DNA from 2 places in the Streptomyces sp. NBC_01525 genome. Region 2 is predicted to be linked to the other one. Evidence: riboswitches for the same ligand, from Rfam matches in the RefSeq annotation. Region 2 holds a riboswitch; the other holds the start of a gene.
What was found. Region 2 has a riboswitch for cobalamin ahead of metE (5-methyltetrahydropteroyltriglutamate--homocysteine S-methyltransferase). Riboswitches for the same ligand answer to the same signal wherever they lie in the genome.
Positions count from the first base shown of each region.

Region 1: another riboswitch for cobalamin. It lies ahead of OG422_RS06525 (cobalamin biosynthesis protein); the one in region 2 lies ahead of metE (5-methyltetrahydropteroyltriglutamate--homocysteine S-methyltransferase).

Region 1 covers NZ_CP109397.1:1,444,264-1,451,689, reverse strand. The annotation lists gene OG422_RS06545 (cobyrinate a,c-diamide synthase) at 1-471, opposite strand, end outside; gene cobO (cob(I)yrinic acid a,c-diamide adenosyltransferase) at 479-1,075, opposite strand; gene OG422_RS06535 (putative cobaltochelatase) at 1,075-3,237, opposite strand; gene OG422_RS06530 (cobyric acid synthase) at 3,350-4,906, opposite strand; gene OG422_RS06525 (cobalamin biosynthesis protein) at 4,903-5,901, opposite strand; cobalamin riboswitch at 6,027-6,180, opposite strand; gene OG422_RS06520 (hypothetical protein) at 6,362-6,595, opposite strand; gene OG422_RS06515 (anion permease) at 6,621-7,426, opposite strand, start outside.
Region 2 covers NZ_CP109397.1:6,570,528-6,577,953, reverse strand. The annotation lists gene OG422_RS28320 (DUF4328 domain-containing protein) at 1-15, shown strand, start outside; gene OG422_RS28315 (cyclopropane-fatty-acyl-phospholipid synthase family protein) at 278-1,021, shown strand; gene OG422_RS28310 (FMN reductase) at 1,252-1,875, shown strand; gene OG422_RS28305 (LLM class flavin-dependent oxidoreductase) at 1,938-3,041, opposite strand; gene OG422_RS28300 (VOC family protein) at 3,333-3,701, shown strand; cobalamin riboswitch at 4,027-4,173, shown strand; gene metE (5-methyltetrahydropteroyltriglutamate--homocysteine S-methyltransferase) at 4,359-6,677, shown strand; gene OG422_RS28290 (hypothetical protein) at 6,724-6,909, shown strand; gene thiI (tRNA uracil 4-sulfurtransferase ThiI) at 6,921-7,426, shown strand, end outside.

The DNA.
Region 1 (7,426 bases), 5.1 Mb from region 2:
GACCTTGTTGAGGATCACCCCGGCCAGCCGCACGCCGGGGTCCCAGGACGCGAAGCCGTGCACCAGCGCGGCCACCGACCGGGACTGCGACGACGCGTCGACCACCAGCACCACCGGCGCCCGCAGCACCTTGGCGATCTGCGCCGTCGACGCCAGCTCGCCCTGCCCGGACGCGCCGTCGAACAGCCCCATCACGCCCTCGACCACGGCGAGGTCGCAGCCCCGCGCGCCGTGCCGGAACAGCGGCGCGATCCGCTCCGTCCCGCACAGGTAGGCGTCGAGGTTGCGGCCCGGGCGGCCGGTGGCCAGCGCGTGGTAGCCCGGGTCGATGTAGTCCGGGCCGACCTTGTGCGGGGAGACCGCGAGGCCCGCCTCGGCGAACGCGGCCATCAGGCCCGTCGCCACCGTCGTCTTGCCCGCCCCGGACGCGGGCGCGGCGATCACCAGCCGGGGGATCATCCCGCCGCTCATGCCGCGCTCACCATTCGATGCCCCGCTGGCCCTTCTGGCCGGTGTCCATCGGGTGCTTCACCTTCGACATGTCGGTGACCAGATCCGCGAAGTCCACCAGCGCCTGCGGCGCGTTCCGCCCGGTGATCACCACATGCTGGGTGCCGGGCCGGTCGCGCAGCGCGGCGATCACGTCCTCGGTGTCGATCCACCCCCAGTGCAGCGGATAGGCGAACTCGTCCAGCACCAGCAGCTGGTACGTCTCGGCGGCCAGATCCCGCTTGACCTGCTCCCAGCCCTCGCGCGCCGCCTCCTCGCTGGAGGCCATATCGCGCTGGACCCAGGACCAGCCCTCGCCCATCTTGTGCCAGGCGACGGTGCCGCCCTCGCCGGTCTCCCCGAGCACCTTCAGCGCCCGCTCCTCGCCGACCTTCCACTTCGCCGACTTCACGAACTGGAACACCCCGACCGGCCAGCCCTGGTTCCAGGCCCGCAGCGCGAGCCCGAACGCCGCCGTCGACTTGCCCTTGCCGACGCCGGTGTGGACGAAGACCAGCGGCCGGTTGCGGCGCTGGCGGGTGGTGAGCCCGTCGTTCGGTACGACGGACGGCTGTCCCTGCGGCATTACGCGACCTTCCTGGAATCCTGGATGTGGTGTGCGGCGGACGCTCCCCGCCCGCCGCGGAGGTCCCGGACGAGCCCCGAGACGCTGTCCGCGCGCAGCTCGTCGAGGGTGACGGCGGCGCCGCCCAGCTCCCGGGCGAGCGCCCCGGCGAGCCCCAGCCGCACCGGACCGCTCTCGCAGTCGACGACGACCGACGCGACGCCCTCGGCGCCCAGCAGCCGCCCGGCGCGCGCCGCCCGTTCCAGCGGCGACGGCGCCCCGGAGCCGGTCGCCCGGCCGTCCGTGACGACCACCAGCAGCGGCCGCCGCGAGGCGTCCCGCAGCCGCTCCACCCGCAGCACCTCATGGGCCTTGAGCAGCCCCTCGGCGAGCGGGGTGCGGCCACCGGTCGGCAGCGACGCCAGCCGCGCCGCCCCGGCCTCCACCGACGAGGTCGGCGGCAGCGCCAGCTCCGCCTCCCGCCCCCGGAACGTGATCATGCCGATCTTGTCGCGCCGCTGGTACGCGTCGAGCAGCAGCGACAGCACCGCGCCCTTGACCGCACTCATCCGCTTCCGCGCCGCCATCGACCCGGAGGCGTCCACCACGAACAGCACGAGGTTGCCCTCCCGCCCCTCGCGGACCGCCTCCCGCAGATCGTCGCGGCGCACCACCAGGCCCGGGCCGCGCCGCCCGCGCGCCCGCTGGTGCGGCGCGGCCGCGTGCAGCGTCGCCGCCAGATGCAGCTTGCCGAGCGCGCCGCGCGGCCGCCGCGCCCCGGTCGTCCGGCCGTGCGCGGTCCGCGCCCGCGACCGGCGGCCGTCCACGCCCGCGCCCAGCCCCGGCACGTCCAGCCGCCGGGTGGCGAACGGCTCGCCCGCGGCGACCGCCGCCTGCTGCGCCGCCGGGGCCCCGGCCGGACGCCCGTCGGGCTCGCCGCCCGGCTCCCCGCCGTCGCCGTCCCGGCCCGGCGCGGGCTCCGTCTCCTGCTCGCGCGGCCCCGGCACGGTCTCCTCCCGGGGCGGCGGCGCGCCACCACCATCGGGACCGCCGCCGTCCGGGCCACCGCCGTCCGGGCCACCGCCGTCCGGCCCGCCCTCCGGGCCGTCCGGCCCTTCCGGGCCCGACGGGGGTTCGTCGTCCTGCGGGCCGGGCGGCTCCGGGTCGTCCTCCGGGGCGGACTCCTCCAGGATCCGGTCCAGCTTCTCCTCGTCCAGGCCCGGCGCGTCGAACGGCGCCCGCCGCCTGCGGTGCGGCAGCGCCAGCAGCGCCGCCTGCCGCACGTCCTCGGTGGCCACCTCGGTCCGCCCGGCCCACGCGGCCAGCGTCGTCGCCGTCCGCGCCATGACCAGGTCCGCGCGCATCCCGTCGACCTCGAACCCCGCGCAGACCGAGGCGATCTGCCGCAGCACCCCGTCGCCGAGCCGCACCGACGGCAGCAGCGCCCGCGCGGCGGCGATCCGCCCCCGCAGCGCCGTCTCGTCCGCCGCCCAGCGCGCCGCGAACGCCGCCGGAGCGTCGTCGAACGCCAGCCGCCGCCGGACCACCTCCACCCGCCGCTCCGGATCCCGGTCCGCCGCGACTTCCACGGTCAGCCCGAACCGGTCGAGGAGCTGCGGCCGCAGCTCGCCCTCCTCCGGGTTCATCGTCCCGACCAGCAGGAACCGCGCCGCATGCCGGACGGAGACGCCCTCCCGCTCGACGTAGGACGCGCCCATCGCGGCGGCGTCCAGCAGCAGATCGATCAGATGGTCGTGGAGGAGGTTGACCTCGTCGACGTAGAGCAGTCCGCGGTGCGCCCGGGCGAGCAGGCCCGGCTCGAAGGACTTCACGCCCTCGGCCAGCGCCCGCTCGATGTCCAGGGCGCCGACCAGCCGATCCTCGGAGGCGCCCACCGGCAGCTCCACCATGCGGGCGGGCCGGTGCGCCGCCTCCGCCGCGCCGTGCGGCCCGTCCGGGCACCCGGGGTCCGGCGCGGCCGGATCGCAGCTGAACCGGCAGCCACCGACGACCGCCACCTCCGGCAGCAGCTCCGCCAGCGCCCGCACCGCGGTGCTCTTGGCGGTGCCCTTCTCGCCGCGGACGAGGACGCCGCCCACCGCCGGGCTGACGGCGTTCAGCAGCAGCGCCAGCCGCAGGTCGTCCATTCCGACGACGGCGGTGAACGGATAGCGGGCGCTCATGTGGCGATCACTCCTTCGTAACGACCCAGGTCATCTGGCTTGCGGCCGTCCCCGGCCGACCGGTCCGTGCCCTCGGGCACCCTTGCGTGGCGTCCTACGGATCCGCGCGCCCTCACGGCGCCCCCGGCGGGACGAACGGCAGCCCCGGCGGGACGCCCTCCTCGATCAGCCGCAGCAGCGCACCGGTGTCGGCGTGCTCCTCGATCAGATCGCCGAGCCGGTCCAGCTGCTCCTCGCGCAGCGCGCCGAAACCGGTGTCCGGCGCCGGGACGAACGCCCGCCCCGCGTCGGCCGCCACCCGGCTCAGGAACGCCCGCCGGAACGCGTCGCTCTCCAGCGACCCGTGCCAGTGCGTCCCCCACACCGCGCCCGACCGGCAGCCGTCCAGCGGCCGCCCGTCGGCGTCGGTGAAGAACGGCTCCCCGCCGCCGACCTCGGCTACACCGTGGTGGATCTCGTACCCCTCGGCCGGTGCGCCGAGCGCCGTGCCGACGGGCCGGGCCAGCGTCTTCTCCGCCGCGAACCGCACCCGTACGGGAAGCAGCCCCAGGCCCGGCACGGTGCCCGCCCGCGACTCCACCTCGTCGTCGATCACCTCGCCGAGCATCTGGAACCCGCCGCAGATCCCCAGCACCGGACGGCCCTCGGCGGCCCGCCGGGCGACCGCGTCGGCCAGCCCCCGCTCCCGCAACCAGGCCAGCGCCCGCACCGTGCCGCGGGTGCCCGGCAGCACCACCAGATCCGCGTCCGCCAGCTCCTCGGCGCGGTCCACGAACCGCACCACCACGCCCGGTTCGGCGGCCAGCGCGTCCACGTCCGTGAAGTTCGACATCAGCGGCACCGCCGCGACCGCCACCCGCAGCACATCGGCGCCGTGCGGCGGCGCCACCACGCTCTCGCGGACCGCGCCGCGCAGCGACACCCGCAGCCCGTCCTCCTCGTCGATGCCCAGCCCGTGCGCGAACGGCAGCACGCCCAGCGACGGCCGCCCGGTCAGCTCCCGCAGCATGTCCAGGCCCGGCTCCAGCAGCGCCACATCGCCGCGGAACTTGTTGACGAGATACCCGGCGACCAGCGCCTGGTCCTCCTTCGACAGCAGCGCCGTGGTCCCGAAGAACGACGCGAACACGCCGCCCCGGTCGATGTCGCCGACCACCACCACCGGCAGCCGCCCGGCCCGCGCGATGCCCATGTTGACGATGTCGGTCCGCCGCAGGTTGATCTCCGCCGGGGAGCCCGCGCCCTCGCAGATCACCACGTCATGGGCGCGCCGCAGCTCCGCCAGACAGTCGGTGACGGTGGCCAGCAGCTCCGCGCGCCCGCCGGGCCGCGCCCCGCTCCCGGGGCGCCCGAAGTACCCCTGCGCGCTCATCTCGCCGACCGGTTTGCCGAGCAGCACCACCTGGCTGCTGCGGTCCCCGCCGGGCTTGAGCAGCACCGGGTTCATCAGCGCGGACGGCTCCACCCGGGCGGCCGCCGCCTGCATCGCCTGCGCCCGGCCGATCTCCGCGCCGTCCCGCGTCACGAACGAGTTCAGCGACATGTTCTGCGCCTTGAACGGCGCGACGTTCACGCCCTGCCGCACCAGCCAGCGGCAGATCCCCGCGGTCACCACGCTCTTGCCCGCGTCGGAGGTGGTCCCCGCGATCAGCAGCCCGCCGCCCGTCACCGGATCCTGCCCTTCCGCCGGGCGAGGGCCGGACGCACCGCGCCCGCCAGCAGCCGCCCGGCCACCGTCGTCGTCAACGCCAGCACGCTCACTCGGCGCGAGAGCCGCACCGCCCGCGCGATGTCCTCCGTCGCCACCGGCCGCCCCGCTTCGTTCAGCCGCGGCCGGTGCTCGACGCGCCCGCCGTACGCCAGCGTCCCGCCGAGCCGTACGCCCAGCGCCCCCGCGAACGCGGCCTCCACCGGGCCCGCGTTGGGGCTCGGATGCGCTCCGCCGTCGCGCCGCCAGGCCCGCGCGGCGCCGCGCGGGTCCGGGGCGGCGAACACGGTGAGCGCGGCGGTCAGCCGGGAGGCGGGCCACCCGGCCACATCGTCCAGCCGCGCCGACGCCCAGCCGAACCGGCGGTAGCGGGGCGACTTGTGACCCACCATCGCGTCGAGGGTGTTCACCGCCCGGAACGCGACCAGGCCCGGGACACCGCCGACGGCGCCCCACACCAGCGCGCCCACCACGGCGTCCGAGGTGTTCTCCGCGACCGACTCGACGACCGCCCGCGCCATCTGCGGCCCGTCCAGCGCCTGCGGATCCCGGCCGCACAGATGCGGCAGCCGCCGCCGCGCCCGCGCCAGGTCCCCGGCGGCCAGCGCATCGCCGACGGCCCGCGCCTCCCGGCCCAGCGAGGTGCCGCCCAGCACCGACCAGACGGTCGCGGCGGTCAGCGCGGTGGTGGCGGCGGTACGGGCGGCGGAGGGGACGGGCGCGGGGCCGCGCACCGCGCGCCGCAGCAGGGCGGCACCAGCGGTGGCACCGCCCGCGCAGAGCAGGGCGTGCACGGCGCCGTGGCCGCGGTGGTCGCGCCAGAGCCGGGCCTCGACGGCCGTCGAGGCGCGCCCGAAGGCGGCCACCGGATGGCCGCGCCGCGGGTCGGCGGCGAGCAGATCACCGAGAAAGCCCAGGGCCGCACCGCACGCGTAGGTGGCGTGTTCGGCACGCATCGGATCAGACCGCCGTCACGCCTCGACGGATCACCGAAGGCACACGGGAGACTCTGAGCGGGCTGCCGGGCATGGGGTATGTCCTCACTCAGGGTCCGCGCCCTGGTTCGACGTGACGGCGACAGGAGTCTCCTGGCTCCCCGGATCGGCGTTTCCCCCGGCCTTCCAGCCCTGGCGTGCGCCCGTCGGGCGTGCACGAGGCGGACCGTGGCCTTCGTCGGAGGAACGCTCCCCGGTGACAGTGGCGGGACCGCGCCGGATTCGCACCGGACTTCCTCTGCTGTCGCCGATTGGCGTGGGAAGTCCACCACGCCCCGCCAACCCCGTCAACTCGCCCGTGACCTGCGACGCCGCGGTACCGCACGGCCTGTGGCCCACACCACAGGGCCCTCACAACGCACGGCGCCCGGTCACCGCGGAGCTGCGGTGACCGGGCGCCGTGCGCGTACTGCCGGACGGGTCAGGCGGCGACGATCAGATAGAGGCCGTACGCCACCGCGGCCGCGCAGACCGCGTACGCGGCGAGGCCGCCGATCCGCGCGCCGGTGCTCGGGGCGCCCGCCGTGGCGGCCGCGCCCTCCTGCCGGAGGCGGGCCGTGCCGACGATGCCGACCGTGAACAGGCCCACGATCCCGACCGTCACCACCAGGGTGACGCCGAAGACCTGGCCGAGAGCTGCCCAGTCGATGCTCATGCTGCGGTTCCTCAGAGTCGGGCGGTCAGCCGGCGGCTGTCGCGGTCGTGGCGCGCGGGGCGCTCGCGGCGAGGGCGGCCTCCTCGCCCTCGGCGGGCGCGAGCGACCCGGCCGGGGGAGGGGCGACCGTCTGGAGGGCCGCGGTGACCACACCGGGCGGCTCCGTGGCCTCGGCCTCGTTGACGTTGGTGTGGTCGATGGGCTTGCGGCGGGACGCGGCCCAGATGGCGCCGCAGATGCCGAGCGCGAGGACGGCGACGGCGGTGATGCCCCAGTCGCCCTGGTCGGCCAGGAGCGCGGCACCGGCGGAGACCAGGCCCGCGGCCGGGAGCGTCAGGCACCAGGCGACGACCATCCGCACCGCCGTCGACCAGCGCACCACGCCGCCCTTGCGGCCCAGACCCGAACCCATCACCGAACCCGAGCAGACCTGGGTGGTGGAGAGCGCGAAACCGAGGTGCGAGGAGGCCAGGATGGTGGCCGCGGCGCTGGTCTGGGCGGCGAAGCCCTGCGGCGGCTGGATGTCGGTGATGCCCTTGCCCATCGTGCGGATGATCCGCCAGCCGCCCAGGTAGGTGCCGAGGGCGATGGCCAGACCGGCCGAGGCGATGACCCACAGCGGCGGGTCGGCGTGCGGGGCGACCACACCGCCGGTGATCAGCGCGAGGGTGATCACGCCCATCGTCTTCTGCGCGTCGTTGGTGCCGTGCGCCAGCGAGACCAGCGCCGCCGAGGCGATCTGCCCGGCGCGGTACCCCTTGGCCGTCTCCTGCTCGTCACGGCCCCGGGACAGCCGGTACGTCAGCCGGGTCGCGGCCATCGACGCGATAC
Region 2 (7,426 bases):
CTCGTCAAGCCGTAGCAACGGCCGTACAACGATGGGGTACGCGCTCGGTCCGGTCCTCTTCCGGGGCCCGGACCGGGCGTTGCCGTGTGTCGGCCGGTTGGGGGCAGTGGCCCGGCCGGAGCGATCCGTCCGGAAGCGGGACGGCGGTCGGTCGCGGACGGACGACGGGGGGCGGCGGTCGGCCGCCCGGCAGCGTGGCGCCTCACCGACCGCCCGACCGAGATCCCCACGTAAGAATGGAGATGCGCCGCCCACCTCCCCTTGGCAAGCTGCCCCGATGAATCGTGAACAGATTTCCCGGATCGCCCACGCCGGGCATCCGATCAAGTCACCGCTCGACGACGCTTCCGTGCACCAGTTGCTGGAGTGTGCGCTTCCGCGGGGTGACGAGCGGGTGCTCGACCTCGGGTGTGGTGGTGGGGAATGGCTGCTGCGGGCCCTGGAGGCGCGGCCGGGGCTGCGGGCCGAGGGGGTGGATGTCTCCGAGGACGCGCTGACGCAGGCCCGGGAGGCGGCGCGGGAGCGGGGCATCGAGGAACGTCTCACGCTGCACCACCGGCCGGCCGCGGAGTTCGCGTCCGCGGAGCCGTTCGACCTGGTGCTGAGCGTCGGGGCGGCGCACGCCTTCGGTGGGCTGTTGCCCACCCTCGCCGCGGCGCGCAAGCATCTGGCCCCGGACGGCCGCGTGGTGATCGGTGACGGATTCTGGGAGCGCACGCCGTCCCAGGAGACCATCGACATGCTCAGGGACTTCGCCGACCTCGCGACCACCATGGACCGCGTCGCCGCCGACGGGTGGACGCCCGTACACGGGCACATCAGCAGCCGTCAGGAGCTGGACGCCTACGAATGGGCGTGCTGGGGTTCGCTGGCCGCCTGGGCACTGGATCACCCCGCCGATCCCGACAGCACGCAGGCGCTGACCACCGCGGCCACCCGCCGCTCCGAGTGGCTGCGCGTCTACCGGGACACCTGGGGTTTCCTCACGCTGGTCCTGCGCCCGACCCCGGACGGTCTCTGAGACGACGGGAGGCACGGCCACCGGCCCGTAACGGCGACGAGCGGTCCTCGCCGGTACGGGCCGGTGGCCGTGAACCTGCCGGGTGCGGCGGTGGACCGTAGCCTGAGGGGACAAGGCGCCGGACGGGTCGGGGTGCCGGACGGATCGGTGTGAAGGGACGCGTCCGTGGGCGGTCGCGTGGTGCGGCGCGGGCTCGGGGCGACGCCGCCGGGACGGAGGATCGTGACGCGATGACGAATTTGGCGATCATCAGCGGGGGCCTGCGGGAGCCGTCCTCGACCCGGCTCCTGGCCGACCGGCTTGAGGCCGCGGTGCGCACGGCGCTGGAGAACCAGGGGCAGCGCGTCGACTCGTCGTTCGTGGAGTTGCGGCCGCTGGGCCGGGCGATCACGGACGCGATGCTGTCCGGGTTCCCCACCGGCCCGCTGGAGGAGGCGTTCGAGACGGTGGCACGGGCCGACGGCGTGATCGCGGTGACGCCCGCCTTCAACGCCTCGTTCAGCGGACTGTTCAAGTCCTTCTTCGACGTGCTGCCGGAGGGGACGCTGTCCGACATGCCGGTGCTCATGGCCGCCACCGGCGGTACGGAGCGGCACTCCCTGGTGCTGGAGCACGCGATGCGGCCGATGTTCTCCTATCTGCACGCCGTCGTCTCCCCCCGGGGCGTCTACGCCGCGACCAGCGACTTCGGCTCGGACAACGCCCAGCAGGGCGCGTCGCTGCGGGACCGGGTCAAGGCCGCAGCGGCGGACTACGCCCGGCTGGTCCAGGGCTGCGGGGCGCGGGTCAGGCGCGACGAGTTCGAGGACGTCGTACCGATGGAACAGCTGCTGGGCGGCGGGGCAGCTTCCTGACACCGGCCGCCCGGTCCCCGTCGTACGTCGCACGACGGGACCGGGCGGCGCATCCGTTTCTGCTAGGTGGCGTCCGTGTCGATGCCGGGGGCCGCCTCCCGGGCGGCGACCGCCGGGTGCGGGGGTGCGGAGGCGGGTACTCCGGCCGGGCGGAGGGCCGCGAATTCCTTGCGGAGGACGGGGACGACCTCGCCGCCGAGCAGGTCGAGCTGTTCCAGGACGGTCTTCAGCGGCAGTCCGGCGTGGTCCATCAGGAACAGCTGGCGCTGGTAGTCGCCGACGGCGTCGCGGAAGCCGAGGGTCCGCTCGATGACCTGCTGCGGCGAGCCGACGGTCAGCGGCGTCTGCTCGGTGAACTCCTCCAGGGACGGCCCGTGCCCGTAGACGGGCGCGTTGTCGAAGTACGGGCGGAACTCGCGTACCGCGTCCTGGGAGTTGGCACGCATGAACACCTGGCCGCCGAGGCCGACGATGGCCTGTTCGGGGGTGCCGTGGCCGTGGTGGGCGAAGCGCTGCCGGTAGAGGCGGATCATCCGCCGGGTGTGGGACATGGGCCAGAAGATGTTGTTGTGGAAGAAGCCGTCGCCGTAGTACGCGGCTTGTTCCGCGATCTCCGGGGAGCGGATCGAGCCGTGCCAGACGAACGGGGGGACGCCGTCCAGGGGCCGGGGCGTGGCAGTGAAGCCCTGGAGCGGGCTGCGGAACGTGCCCTCCCAGTCGACGACGTCCTCCCGCCAGAGCCGGTGCAGCAGCGCGTAGTTCTCGATGGCGAGCGGGATGCCCTGGCGGATGTCCTGGCCGAACCACGGGTAGACGGGGCCGGTGTTGCCGCGGCCCAGCATCAGGTCGACGCGGCCGTCGGCGAGATGCTGGAGGTAGGCGAAGTCCTCGGCGATCTTCACGGGGTCGTTGGTGGTGATCAGCGTCGTGGAGGTGGACAGGACGAGCCGGTCTGTGCGGGCCGTCAGGTATCCGAGGAGGGTGGTGGGCGACGACGGCACGAACGGCGGATTGTGGTGCTCGCCGGTGGCGAACACGTCCAGACCGACCTCCTCCGCTTTCGCCGCGATGGCGAGCGTGGCCTTGATGCGCTCGTGCTCGCTCGGCGTACGGCCGGTGGTCGGGTCGGCCGTCACATCGCCGACGGTGAAGATGCCGAACTCCATGGTGACCGCCTCGTTCGGTTGCATGCTCAGGGTGCGGCCGGGCGTCCGCCCCGGTCGTGTGGGACGGCCGGCCGCTCCGGTCTCCGGGGCAGCCGATTCCTGCCTCCGGTGTCGCCGCGCCCGCGCCACAGCCAGGGTGCCACGCCACCCCACCGGGCGACATTTCGGAGCGGAGTGGACAGATCGGGTGGTGTGTGCGGGGTGTGGCGCCCGCCTGGCCCGGCGGGGACCGCTTTCCGCCCGTTCCACCGATCCCGCCCCACGCGCCGTGCGGTGCGTCAGAATCGGCCCATGCTGACAGTGGGTTCCGTGGTGCTGGGGGTCTCGGACGTGCGGCGGGCGGCGGCGTTCTGGGGTGAGGCGCTGGGATACGTCCCGCGCGAGGAGATCGAGGACGACTGGGTGGTCCTCGTACCGGCCGCCGGGCACGGCGTGCAGGTGGCACTCGGCCGCAGCGTGACGCCGGTCCAGGAGCGTCCGCGGGTCCATCTGGACCTGTACGCCGGGGACGCCGCCGACCAGGCCGCCGAGGTCGAACGGCTGGTGGGCCTGGGTGCCCGGCGGGTGGCGTGGGACCTCGCGGCGGACGACGCGGATTTCCTCGTCCTCGCAGATCCCGAGGGCAACCGCTTCTGCGTCATCGACACCGGGCGGCACTGACCGGACCGGACGGACGAGGCGTCGCCGACCGGGCCGGGCGGACCAGCCATCTCCGACCGGCCCGGGCCGCACAGGCCGGGCCGCACCGACCCGGCGGAGCGGGCTGAGGGGCCCGGTCCGTGCCGCCGGTTGAGGGACCGGCGGCCGCTCATCGGTGGCGGGGCAGCAGGCGCGTGCCGCGTTTCCCGCCCTCGTCCGATTCATGCGGGCGCGCCGCGTGGCTCACCTCACCGTCCGGATGACGGACGGACCGCCGCCGCGGCGCCGGCCGGACCGTAGGGTGGCGCGTGCAGCTGGTTCGCCCCGTCCGCCAGGCGGGTCGTCGTAAGAGGGAACCCGGTGGGAATCCGGGACTGCCCCGCAGCGGTGAGCGGGAACGACCGCCGTCATACGCACTGGGTCCATGGGGCCCGGGAAGCGACGGCCAGTAGGTGTCCTCCCCCGGAGGACGTGCCCGCGAGTCCGAAGACCTGCCAACTGCCCGGGTGCGCGCCCTGTGTGCCCGGACATCCCGGTGACCTCGTGGGCGGGTCGGCGTACACATATCGGACGGAGACCGCGCCGCGTCGCGCGGGGCCGCGCCGTCCGGTTCGTCACCCCTTCGCGCTCCGTCCCGTCGCCGGGATCTCAGGGATTCATCTCGCGAAGGAGATCTCCGTGACCACCGAGTCCGCGGCAGCGGCAGCACGGGCCACCGTGTACGGCTACCCCCGTCAGGGGCAGAACCGGGAACTGAAGAAGGCGATCGAGGGGTACTGGAAGGGCCGCGTCACCGCCGACACGCTGCGCGCCACCGCCGCCGACCTGCGCCGCACCCACTGGCGGCAGCTGGCCGACGCCGGTATCGGCGAGGTCCCGACCGGCGACTTCTCGTACTACGACCACGTCTTGGACACCACCGTCATGGTGGGCGCGATCCCCCGGCGTCACCGCGAGGCCGTCGCCGCCGACCGGCTCGATGGTTACTTCGCCATGGCGCGCGGGACGCAGGACGTCGCGCCGCTGGAGATGACCAAGTGGTTCGACACCAACTACCACTATCTGGTGCCCGAGTTGGGGCCTGACACGGTGTTCGCGGCCGACTCCGGCAAGCAGGTGGGCGAGCTGACGGAGGCCCTGGCGCTCGGGCTGACGGCCCGTCCGGTACTGGTCGGCCCGGTCACCTACCTCCTGCTGGCGAAGCCCGCGCCCGGGGTCGCCTCGGACTTCGACCCGCTGACGCTGCTGGACCGGTTGCTGCCCGTCTACGCCGAGGTGCTGGCCGATCTGCGGGCCGCCGGTGCCGGGTGGGTGCAGCTGGACGAGCCCGCGCTGGTGCAGGACCGTACGCCTGCCGAGCTGAACGCCGCCGCCCGCGCCTACCGTGAGCTGGGCGCCCTCACCGACCGGCCGAAACTGCTCGTCGCCTCCTACTTCGACCGTCTCGGCGACGCGCTGCCGGTGCTGGCGAAGGCGCCGGTGGACGGGCTGGCGCTGGACTTCACCGAATCCGCCGCCGCCCACGTCGACGCGCTCGCCGCCGTCGGCGGGCTGCCCGGCAAGCGGCTGGTGGCCGGTGTCGTCAACGGCCGCAACATCTGGGTCAACGACCTGACCGCGTCGCTCACCACTCTCGGCACGCTGCTGGGGCTGGCCGACCGGGTCGACGTCGCGGCCTCCTGCTCCCTCCTGCACGTCCCCCTCGACACCACCGCCGAACGCGACATCGACCCGCAGATCCTGCGCTGGCTCGCCTTCGCCCGGCAGAAGGCCACCGAGATCGTCACCCTCGCCCAGGGCCTGGCCCGCGGCACCGGCGCGATCGCCGCCGAACTGGCCGCCAACAGGGCCGACCTGGCCTCCCGGGCGAACTCCCGCCTCACCCACGACCCGGCGGTCCGCGCCCACGCCGCCGCCGTCACCGACGCGGACGCCCGCCGCTCCCAGCCGTACGGCGAGCGGACCGCCGCCCAACGCGCCCACCTGGGGCTGCCGCTGCTGCCGACGACGACCATCGGCTCGTTCCCGCAGACCACCGAGTTGCGCACCGCGCGGGCCGATCTGCGGGCCGGGCGGATCGACACCGCCGGGTACGAGGAGCGGATCCGGAGCGAGATCCGCGAGGCGCTGGCCTTCCAGGAGAAGGCCGGGCTGGACGTCCTGGTGCACGGCGAGCCCGAACGCAACGACATGGTCCAGTACTTCGCCGAGCAGCTCACCGGCTACCTCGCCACGCAGCACGGCTGGGTCCAGTCGTACGGCACCCGCTATGTCCGGCCGCCGATCCTCGCCGGGGACATCTCCCGCCCGGAGCCGATGACGGTGCGCTGGACGACGTACGCGCAGTCCTGCACCGAGCGGCCCGTCAAGGGGATGCTGACCGGGCCGGTGACCATGCTGGCCTGGTCGTTCGTCCGTGACGACCAGCCGCTCGGCGCCACCGCGCGCCAGGTCGCACTGGCGCTGCGCGACGAGGTCGGGGACCTGGAGGCGGCCGGTACGCCGGTGATCCAGGTCGACGAACCGGCGCTGCGCGAGACCCTGCCGCTGCGCGCCGCCGACCACGCCGCGTACCTGTCCTGGGCCACGGAGGCGTTCCGCCTGACCACGGGCGGAGTCCGTCCGGGCACCCAGATCCATACGCACATGTGCTACGCGGAGTTCGGCGACATCGTGCAGGCCATCGACGATCTGGACGCCGACGTCATCAGCCTGGAGGCGGCCCGCTCCCATATGCAGGTGGCCCGCGAACTGGCCGCCCACGGCTACCTGCGCGAGGCCGGCCCCGGCGTGTACGACATCCACTCGCCGCGCGTACCGAGTGCCGGGGAGACCACGGCCCTGCTGCGAACCGCCCTGAAGGCCATCCCCGCCGAACGCCTGTGGGTCAACCCCGACTGCGGCCTGAAGACCCGCGGCTGGGCGGAGACCCGGGCGTCTCTGGAGAACCTGGTGGCGGCGGCCCGTACGGTGCGGGGTGAGTTGCCCACGTCGTGACGGGACGCTCGTACGGGGCCGGGGCGCTTGCAGGGTCCCGGCCCCGGTGGGTCATCCGTGGAGATCACGCCGTCCGGCCCGGCCCGGCGGCGCGCGGACGGAGGCCGGTCCGGAGATCCTGGCGGCGGTGTCGCCGGGCGCGGACGAGAATGATGAGTTCTCCTCCGGCTCCGGCTCATCCACCGTCATGGGCGGGGCGGAGGACACCGCCGACGACGACTGGGAAATGTGAGAGGTTCACCAATGACCGGCAACCCCCGTGTCCCCGCTCCCCGGGACACTTCCACCGCTTCGGCCGGCGGTCCCTGTGTGCTGCTCAAGCATGGCGAGGTCTTCCTCAAGGGGCGGAACCGTCACCGGTTCATCGAGCGGCTGCACGACAATCTGCGGATCGCGCTGCGCGGGATCGGCGGCTCCACCTGGATCAAGGGCGCGCAGAACATCACCGTGGTGGGCGGTGAGGTGCCACTGGAGGCGTTGGTGGAACGGGCCCGGCGGGTCGTCGGGTTCCACTGCGTCGAACCGGCCGTGCGGACGCCGTCGACCATGGAGGACGTCACCGCGACGGCCGTCGAGGCGCTGCGCGTGGTCTGTGCGGAACGGCGGGTGCGCAGTTTCGCGGTACGGGTGCGGCGGCGGGACAAACGGTTTCCGCTGACGTCGTCGGAGATGGCGGTGCATCTGGGGGCGCGGATCCAGGAGGCGGTGGTGGGTCTGCCCGTCGATCTGACGACGCCCGGCGTCACCCT